DNA from 2 places in the Pseudarthrobacter sp. NPDC080039 genome. Region 2 is predicted to be linked to the other one. Evidence: riboswitches for the same ligand, from Rfam matches in the RefSeq annotation. Region 2 holds a riboswitch; the other holds the start of a gene.
The links. A riboswitch is a leader RNA that binds a small molecule or an ion and turns the genes downstream of it on or off. The one in region 2 is predicted to bind glycine.

Region 1 (3,470 bases), on a different contig from region 2:
TTCCATCCCCTTCTGGACGGCCATGTAGGCGGCGTGCGGCCCCCCAAAGAACAACGGCACGCCAAAACGCTGGGCGGAGCCGACCGCGATGTCCGCGCCCTGTTCGCCCGGAGGAGTAATCAGGGTCAGGGCCAGCAGGTCGGCAGCTACGGTGACCAGCGCGCCGCGGTCCTTGGCGGCCGCGATGACGCCGGACTGGTCCCACACCCGGCCGGAAACCCCCGGCTGCTGCAGCACGATGCCGTTGATGTCACCTTCCGGGAGTCCCTGGGACAGGTCGGCCACCTCAACCTCGAACCCGAGCGCCTCGGCGCGGCCCTGGACGATGGCGATGGTCTGGGGCAGCACGTCGCTGTCCAGGACGGTCTTGCCGTCCTTGGCATTCTTGTCCTTGTTGGCGCGGCGCATCAGCAGCACGGCCTCAGCCACGGCGGTAGCCTCGTCCAGCAGCGAGGCATTGGCCACGGGGAGGGCCGTCAGGTCCTGGACCATGGTCTGGAAGTTCAGCAGCGCTTCCAGCCGGCCCTGCGAGATCTCCGGCTGGTAGGGCGTGTAGGCGGTGTACCAGGCAGGGGATTCCAGGATGTTGCGGCGGATCACCGGGGGAGTGACGGTGTCGTAGTAGCCTTGGCCAATCATCTGGACGGCGGTCTTGTTCCGGCCGGCAATCCGGCGCAGCTCCGCGAGGACTTCAACCTCGCTGAGGGCGTCCTGCAGGCGGAGGGCAGATTCCTGGCGGATGGAGGCGGGGACGGCAACGTCAACGAGGCCGTCCACGCTGTCATAGCCCACGGCTTTGAGCATGGTGTCGACGTCGGCCTGGCGGCGCGCGCCGATATGGCGGTCAACAAACGATGTTGGAAGCGATTGAATCGTCAAGAGGAACTCCAGGTCTGGCCGGCCTGGGGTGGCGCGGCGTGGGATGGGTTCCTCCCCGCTCTGTATTGGACCTGAGAGATTCCGCGTAGCCTGCTGGTGGCAGGGGACCGCTTGCACCGTCGGTGAACCAGGAAGAACCCGGTTGCTTTCCAGAGTCGCCTCGCCGTGACGGTACGTGGGCCTGAGAGATTCCTGGGGAGGATTTGCTCCTACGGCGCCTGCCCGGTGGATGCCGGGAGGACTCTCCCGTCACAGCTCGAAAGGCTTATTCAAATGTGGGTGATTCGGCTCACACGGTACAGGTTCGTTGAAGGGAAAACAAATTTGCCACCACGGCCTGGCCGGTGACCCTCTGTTGGGGGTCTACGTTGCGGCAGGCGGACATGTGGGGTTTGACATTCGATCGTGACCAGCACCACACTGATCCGGTGATCAGCACCGTGTCCGGCTGGCTCTGCGTATTCGGAGCAGCCCGCGGCAGCGTTGCCCCGGCGGGGCGCGGCCGCTGACCGCAACCTAACTGAACACGCCTTCGACCTGCGGCGGGAGAGCCCTGCCGGTACATTCAGCAGGCGCCGTAGGAGCAAATCCTCCCCAGGAAACTCTCAGGCCCCCGTACCGCCGCGGACAGGCAACTCTGGAAAGCAGCCAGTTCCTGGCTCACCGACGGTGCAAGCGGCTTGGGCTGCGGAAACTCTCAGGTTCACTACAGAGCGGGGAGGAACCAAATCTTTGCGGCACCCAAATGCCGCTTTATCGATGGAGTTCCTCATGGCGATTCATCCCCCTACGTCCAACGGCGAACCAGCAAACAGCGCCCCCACCACGGCATCCCGCAGCGAGCCGCCACATCTGGAGCGGCAGCTCACCAACCGGCACATCCAGCTCATTGCAATTGGGGGCGCGATTGGTACGGGCCTGTTCATGGGTTCCGGGAAGACCATTTCCGCGGCCGGCCCGTCCGTGATCTTCGTGTACATGATCATCGGGTTCATGCTCTTCTTCGTCATGCGCGCCATGGGCGAGTTGCTGTTGAGCAACCTGAACTACAAGTCCTTCAGCGACTTCGCCGCGGACCTCCTGGGCCCCTGGGCCGGCTTCTTCACTGGGTGGACGTACTGGTTCTGCTGGGTGATCACGGGCATCGCGGACGTCATTGCCATCGCCGGCTACTCCCGCGAACTCTGGCCGGCAGTGCCGCTGTGGATCCCGGGCCTCGCCACTGTGGCCATCCTGCTCCTGCTGAACCTCGCCACCGTCAAGGCCTTCGGCGAGACCGAATTCTGGTTCGCCCTCATCAAGATCATTGCCATCGCTGCGCTGATCATCGTGGGTCTCTTCATGATCTTCACCGGTTTCCAGAGCGATGCCGGCACGGCAAGCTTCACCAACCTGTGGAGCCACGGCGGGTTCTTCCCCAATGAGTTCATGGGCTTCGTGGCCGGATTCCAGATCGCAGTGTTCGCCTTCGTCGGCATCGAACTGGTGGGCACCACCGCCGCCGAGGCCAAGAACCCGGAACGCACGCTGCCCAAGGCCATTAACGCCATCCCCGTCCGCGTGCTGCTCTTCTACGTAGGCGCACTGGTCATTCTGATGGCCGTCACCCCATGGACCCAGTTCGCGGCGGGCCACAGCCCCTTCATCGGAATGTTCTCCCTGGCCGGCCTCGGCGCCGCGGCCACGGTGGTCAACCTGGTGGTCCTCACCTCGGCCATGTCCTCCGCAAACTCCGGGATCTACTCCACCTCGCGCATGGTCTTCGGCCTGGCCCAGGAAGGCGACGCCCCGGGCATCTTCAGCCGACTGTCCTCCAGGAAGGTGCCCAGCAACGCACTGTTCCTGTCCTGCGTCCTGCTGCTCTCCGGCGTCGTCCTCATGTACGCCGGCCAGGATGTCGGCATGGCCTTCGAAATGGTGACCACCGTGTCCGCCGTCTGTTTCGTCTTCGTCTGGTCGATCATCCTGGCCAGCTACATCGCGTTCCGTCGCCGGCGCCCTCACCTGCACGCGGCGTCCAAGTTCAAGATGCCGGGCGGCATCCCCGCAGCGTGGATTGTCTACGCGTTCTTCGCCTTCGTCCTGTGGGCCCTGACCACCCAGCCGGATACCTTCGTTGCCCTGTTGGTGACACCCATCTGGTTCGTCATCCTGGGCGTGGCATGGGCCGTCCTGCGCCGCCGACCCGCCCACCTGGCCCGCTTTGAGGTCTTCCGTGCGGAGTTGCGCAATGACGAGGTGGCGGCCGGCCGCGCAACGGTGGAAGCATCCGCCGGCGAGGTTGAGCAGGCCAGGAAGTGACGGCGGCTGGTACTGCCGCGGTCCTGCCGGGCACTCTGGCTGCCGGTTATCCCGTCAGTGGCGCCCCCGCCCTTGCCACGGAGTTCATTCTCACGTTCTCGTGCCGGGACTCGCTCGGCATCGTCCAGTCAGTGGCCGGGTTCCTCCTGTCCCAGGAGTGCTACATCGTGGATATCAAACAGTTCGGCGACAAGGCGTCCGGCGAGTTCTTCATGCGAGTGCACTTCACCTCACGGGAAGAGTCCGACGCCGGGTTGCTGCGTGAGCGGTTTGGTCCGGTTGCGGGGGAG
Region 2 (3,470 bases):
CCAGCGCATTCAGGTTGGCGCCGTCGATGTACACCTGGCCGCCGGCGGCGTGCACGGCGTCGCAGACCTCGCGGACGTCCCCGTCGTAGACGCCGTGGGTGGAGGGGTAGGTGATCATGATGCAGGACAGGACGTCCCTGTTTGCCTCGATCTTCGCTTCAAGATCGGCGTGGTCGATGGTGCCGTCGGAGGCGGTGGCCACGACGACGACCTTCATGCCTGCCAGCACGGCGGAGGCGGCGTTGGTGCCGTGGGCCGAGGCGGGGATCAGGCAGACGTTGCGCTGCTGGTCGCCGCGGGAGTGGTGGTAGCCGCGGATGGCCAGCAGCCCGGCGAGCTCACCCTGGGAGCCGGCGTTGGGCTGGATGGACACCTGGTCGTAGCCGGTGATGGTGGTCAGGTCCGCCTCGAGGTCGGCGATCAGTTCGCGCCAGCCTTCGGTCTGGGAGTCCGGGGCGAACGGGTGGATGGAGGCGAACTCCGGCCAGGAGATGGCTTCCATCTCGGCCGTGGCGTTCAGCTTCATGGTGCAGGAACCCAGCGGGATCATGGTCCGGTCCAGCGCCAGGTCACGGTCGGAAAGCTTCCGGATGTAGCGCAGCAGCTGGGTTTCGGACCGGTGCGTGTTGAACACCGGGTGCTGCAGGTAGTCAGAAGAACGCTCGACGGCGGCCTCCAGCGCAAAGCCTTCACCCTCACCTGCGGTGGCGCCAAAGATGCCGGCAACCTGGGCGACGATGGCCGCCGTCGTGGTTTCATCCAGGGAGATGCCCACGGTGTCAGCGTCAACGCTGCGCAGGTTGATCCCGCGCTCCTCCGCGTCGGCAACAATCGCGGCGGCGCGTCCCGGGACACGGACAGTGACGGTGTCGAAGAAGCTCTTGTGCACCACCTCGACGCCGGCAGCTTCCAGCGACGCGGCCAGGGTGCGGGCGTGCCGGTGGGCGGTTCCGGCGATGGCCTTCAGTCCGTCCGGGCCGTGGTACACGGCGTACATGGAGGCGACGATGGCCAGCAGCGCCTGGGCGGTACAGATGTTGGACGTGGCCTTCTCGCGGCGGATGTGCTGCTCACGGGTCTGCAAAGCCAGGCGGTAGGCGGGAACACCGGCGTCGTCCTTGGACACGCCCACCAGGCGGCCGGGCAGCGACCGCTCCAGGCCCTTGCGGACCGCCATGTAGGCGGCGTGCGGGCCGCCGAAGAACAACGGCACACCAAAACGCTGGGCTGAACCGACGGCGATGTCGGCGCCCTGCTCACCCGGAGGGGTGATGAGGGTCAGTGCCAGCAGGTCCGCGGCAACGGTCACCAGTGCACCGCGGTCCTTGGCAGCCGAAATAACGCCCGACTGGTCCCAGACCCGGCCGGAAGCGCCCGGCTGCTGCAGCACTATGCCGTTGATGTCACCCTCCGGCAGCCCTTGGGACAGGTCGGCGACCTCCACCTCGAAGCCCAGCGCCTCGGCGCGGCCCTGCACGATGGCGATGGTCTGCGGGAGCACGTCAACGTCCAGGACGGTCCGGCCGTCCTTGGCATCCTTGTCCTTGTTGGCCCGGCGCATCAGGAGTACGGCCTCGGCCACGGCGGTGGCCTCGTCCAGCAGCGACGCGTTGGCAATGGGAAGGCCCACCAGGTCCTGCACCATGGTCTGGAAGTTCAGCAGGGCTTCAAGCCGGCCCTGGGAGATCTCAGGCTGGTACGGGGTGTAGGCCGTGTACCAGGCCGGGGACTCCAGGATGTTGCGGCGGATCACCGGCGGGGTCACGGTGTCGTAGTAGCCCTGGCCGATCAGCTGCACGGCGGTCTTGTTCTTCGCGGCAAGCTTCCGGAGCTCCGTAAGGACCTCCACCTCGCTGAGGGCGTCCTGCAGGCGAAGGGCTGTCTCCTGGCGGATAACTTTGGGAACAGCGGTGTCCACGAGGGAGTCGACCGTGTCGTAGCCTACGGCTTTGAGCATGGTGTCGACGTCGGCCTGGCGGCGCGCGCCGATATGGCGGTCTACGAAGGTGGTGGAGGCTGGGGTAACCGACACGAAGGAACTCCATTTACTCAGGCGGCGCAGGGTACGCCACAGCTATTCGGGTTCCTCCCCGCTCTGTATTGGACCTGAGAGTTTCCGCGGGGCCTGCCTGGACAGGACCCGCTTGCACCGTCGGTGAGCACAACAGTCTTTTCGCTCCCCAAGAGGAGGCGGGAAAACTGCCTGCTGCTTTCCAGAGGCGCCTCGCCGCGGCGGTACAGGGGCCTGCGAGATTCCTGGGGAGGATTTGCTCCTACGGCGCCTGCCTGTACTTCCGGCAGAACTCTCCCGCCGCAGATCAAAGGCTATTCATTTATGGGCTGGTAATGGCCGGTGGCGGCCCTCACAACTCTCCATTGTCCTACGCCTCGACCCCTCGCGGCAAATGCCGGGGCTACCTCCGGAGACGCTCCAAAGCGGCAAGAAGTTCCTCCACGTCAGCGGCCGCTCCCCCCTCGGGGGCCGGACCAACGGACAGCATCGCGTTGAAGTACAAGCCGTCCCCCATATAGAGCACCGCCTTTGCCAGCCCGGGCCCCACATCCGCGGCAATCTCGTCCAGCCAGCGCTGCTGGATGGCCGCGAATCGCCGCCGCGTTTCTTCATGCGCCACTTCGGCAAGCCTGGTGGCTGCCACGATCACCCTGTCGAGTGGGGTGTCGGCCCATACGGAGGAACGGATGAAGTACGCTGCCGCGCCTTCGCTGGCTGACGCCATGGCGTCGGCGTCCGCCTTGGCGAGGCCTTCCAGGCGGTCAAGCAGCACAGCGATAAGCGCTTCCTTGTTGGGAAAGTGGTAGAGCAGGCCACCCTTTGAGACCCCGGCCTTCCGGGCCACGGCGTCAAGGGTGGCTGCGCGCTCCCCCACCTCGATCAGCAGGGACTCGAAGGCGTCAAGAACCGCGTCACGGGCTACAGGCTTTCGGGGCATGGTTTCCATCATGCCTCCCACGGGCTCCGGAACCTGCAAGGCAGCAGCGGGTTTCAAACTATACCGTCCAGACGGTACAGTTATCACATGACTACTTACACCAGCGCCGTGCCGGCACAACGGAAGGGCACTACGCACCGCTCCCCGAGGCGGGACTGGCTGGCCCTCGGGCTGCTGATGTTCCCAGTCCTGCTGGTCGCGGTGGACAACACCGCCCTGACGTTCGCCCTGCCCGCCATCACCCGCGCCCTGGAACCCACGGGCGTGCAGCTCCTATGGATTGTGGACACCTACCCCCTGGTACTGGCCGGGCTGCTGGTCTCAATGGGCAGCCTTGGGGACCGCATTGGCCGGCGCCGGTTGCTGGTTACCGGGGGCGTGGGCTTTGCGGTGCTGTCAGCAGCAACGGCCTTTGCACCTACGCCCGAATGGCTGATCGCCGGCCGCGCCGCCCTGGGATTCTTCGGGGCAATGCTGATGCCGTCCACCCTGTCACTGATCCGCAATATCTTCCCCCAG

Region 1: another riboswitch for glycine. It lies ahead of AB0313_RS21460 (amino acid permease); the one in region 2 lies ahead of gcvP (aminomethyl-transferring glycine dehydrogenase).

What each region holds. Positions count from the first base shown of each region.
Region 1 covers NZ_JBFBKY010000046.1:3,383-6,852, reverse strand. The annotation lists gene gcvP (aminomethyl-transferring glycine dehydrogenase) at 1-879, opposite strand, end outside; glycine riboswitch at 1,039-1,138, opposite strand; glycine riboswitch at 1,413-1,510, shown strand; gene AB0313_RS21460 (amino acid permease) at 1,651-3,180, shown strand; gene purU (formyltetrahydrofolate deformylase) at 3,216-3,470, shown strand, end outside.
Region 2 covers NZ_JBFBKY010000018.1:2,460-5,929, forward strand. The annotation lists gene gcvP (aminomethyl-transferring glycine dehydrogenase) at 1-2,032, opposite strand, end outside; glycine riboswitch at 2,224-2,321, opposite strand; gene AB0313_RS16495 (TetR/AcrR family transcriptional regulator) at 2,415-2,951, opposite strand; gene AB0313_RS16500 (MFS transporter) at 3,039-3,470, shown strand, end outside.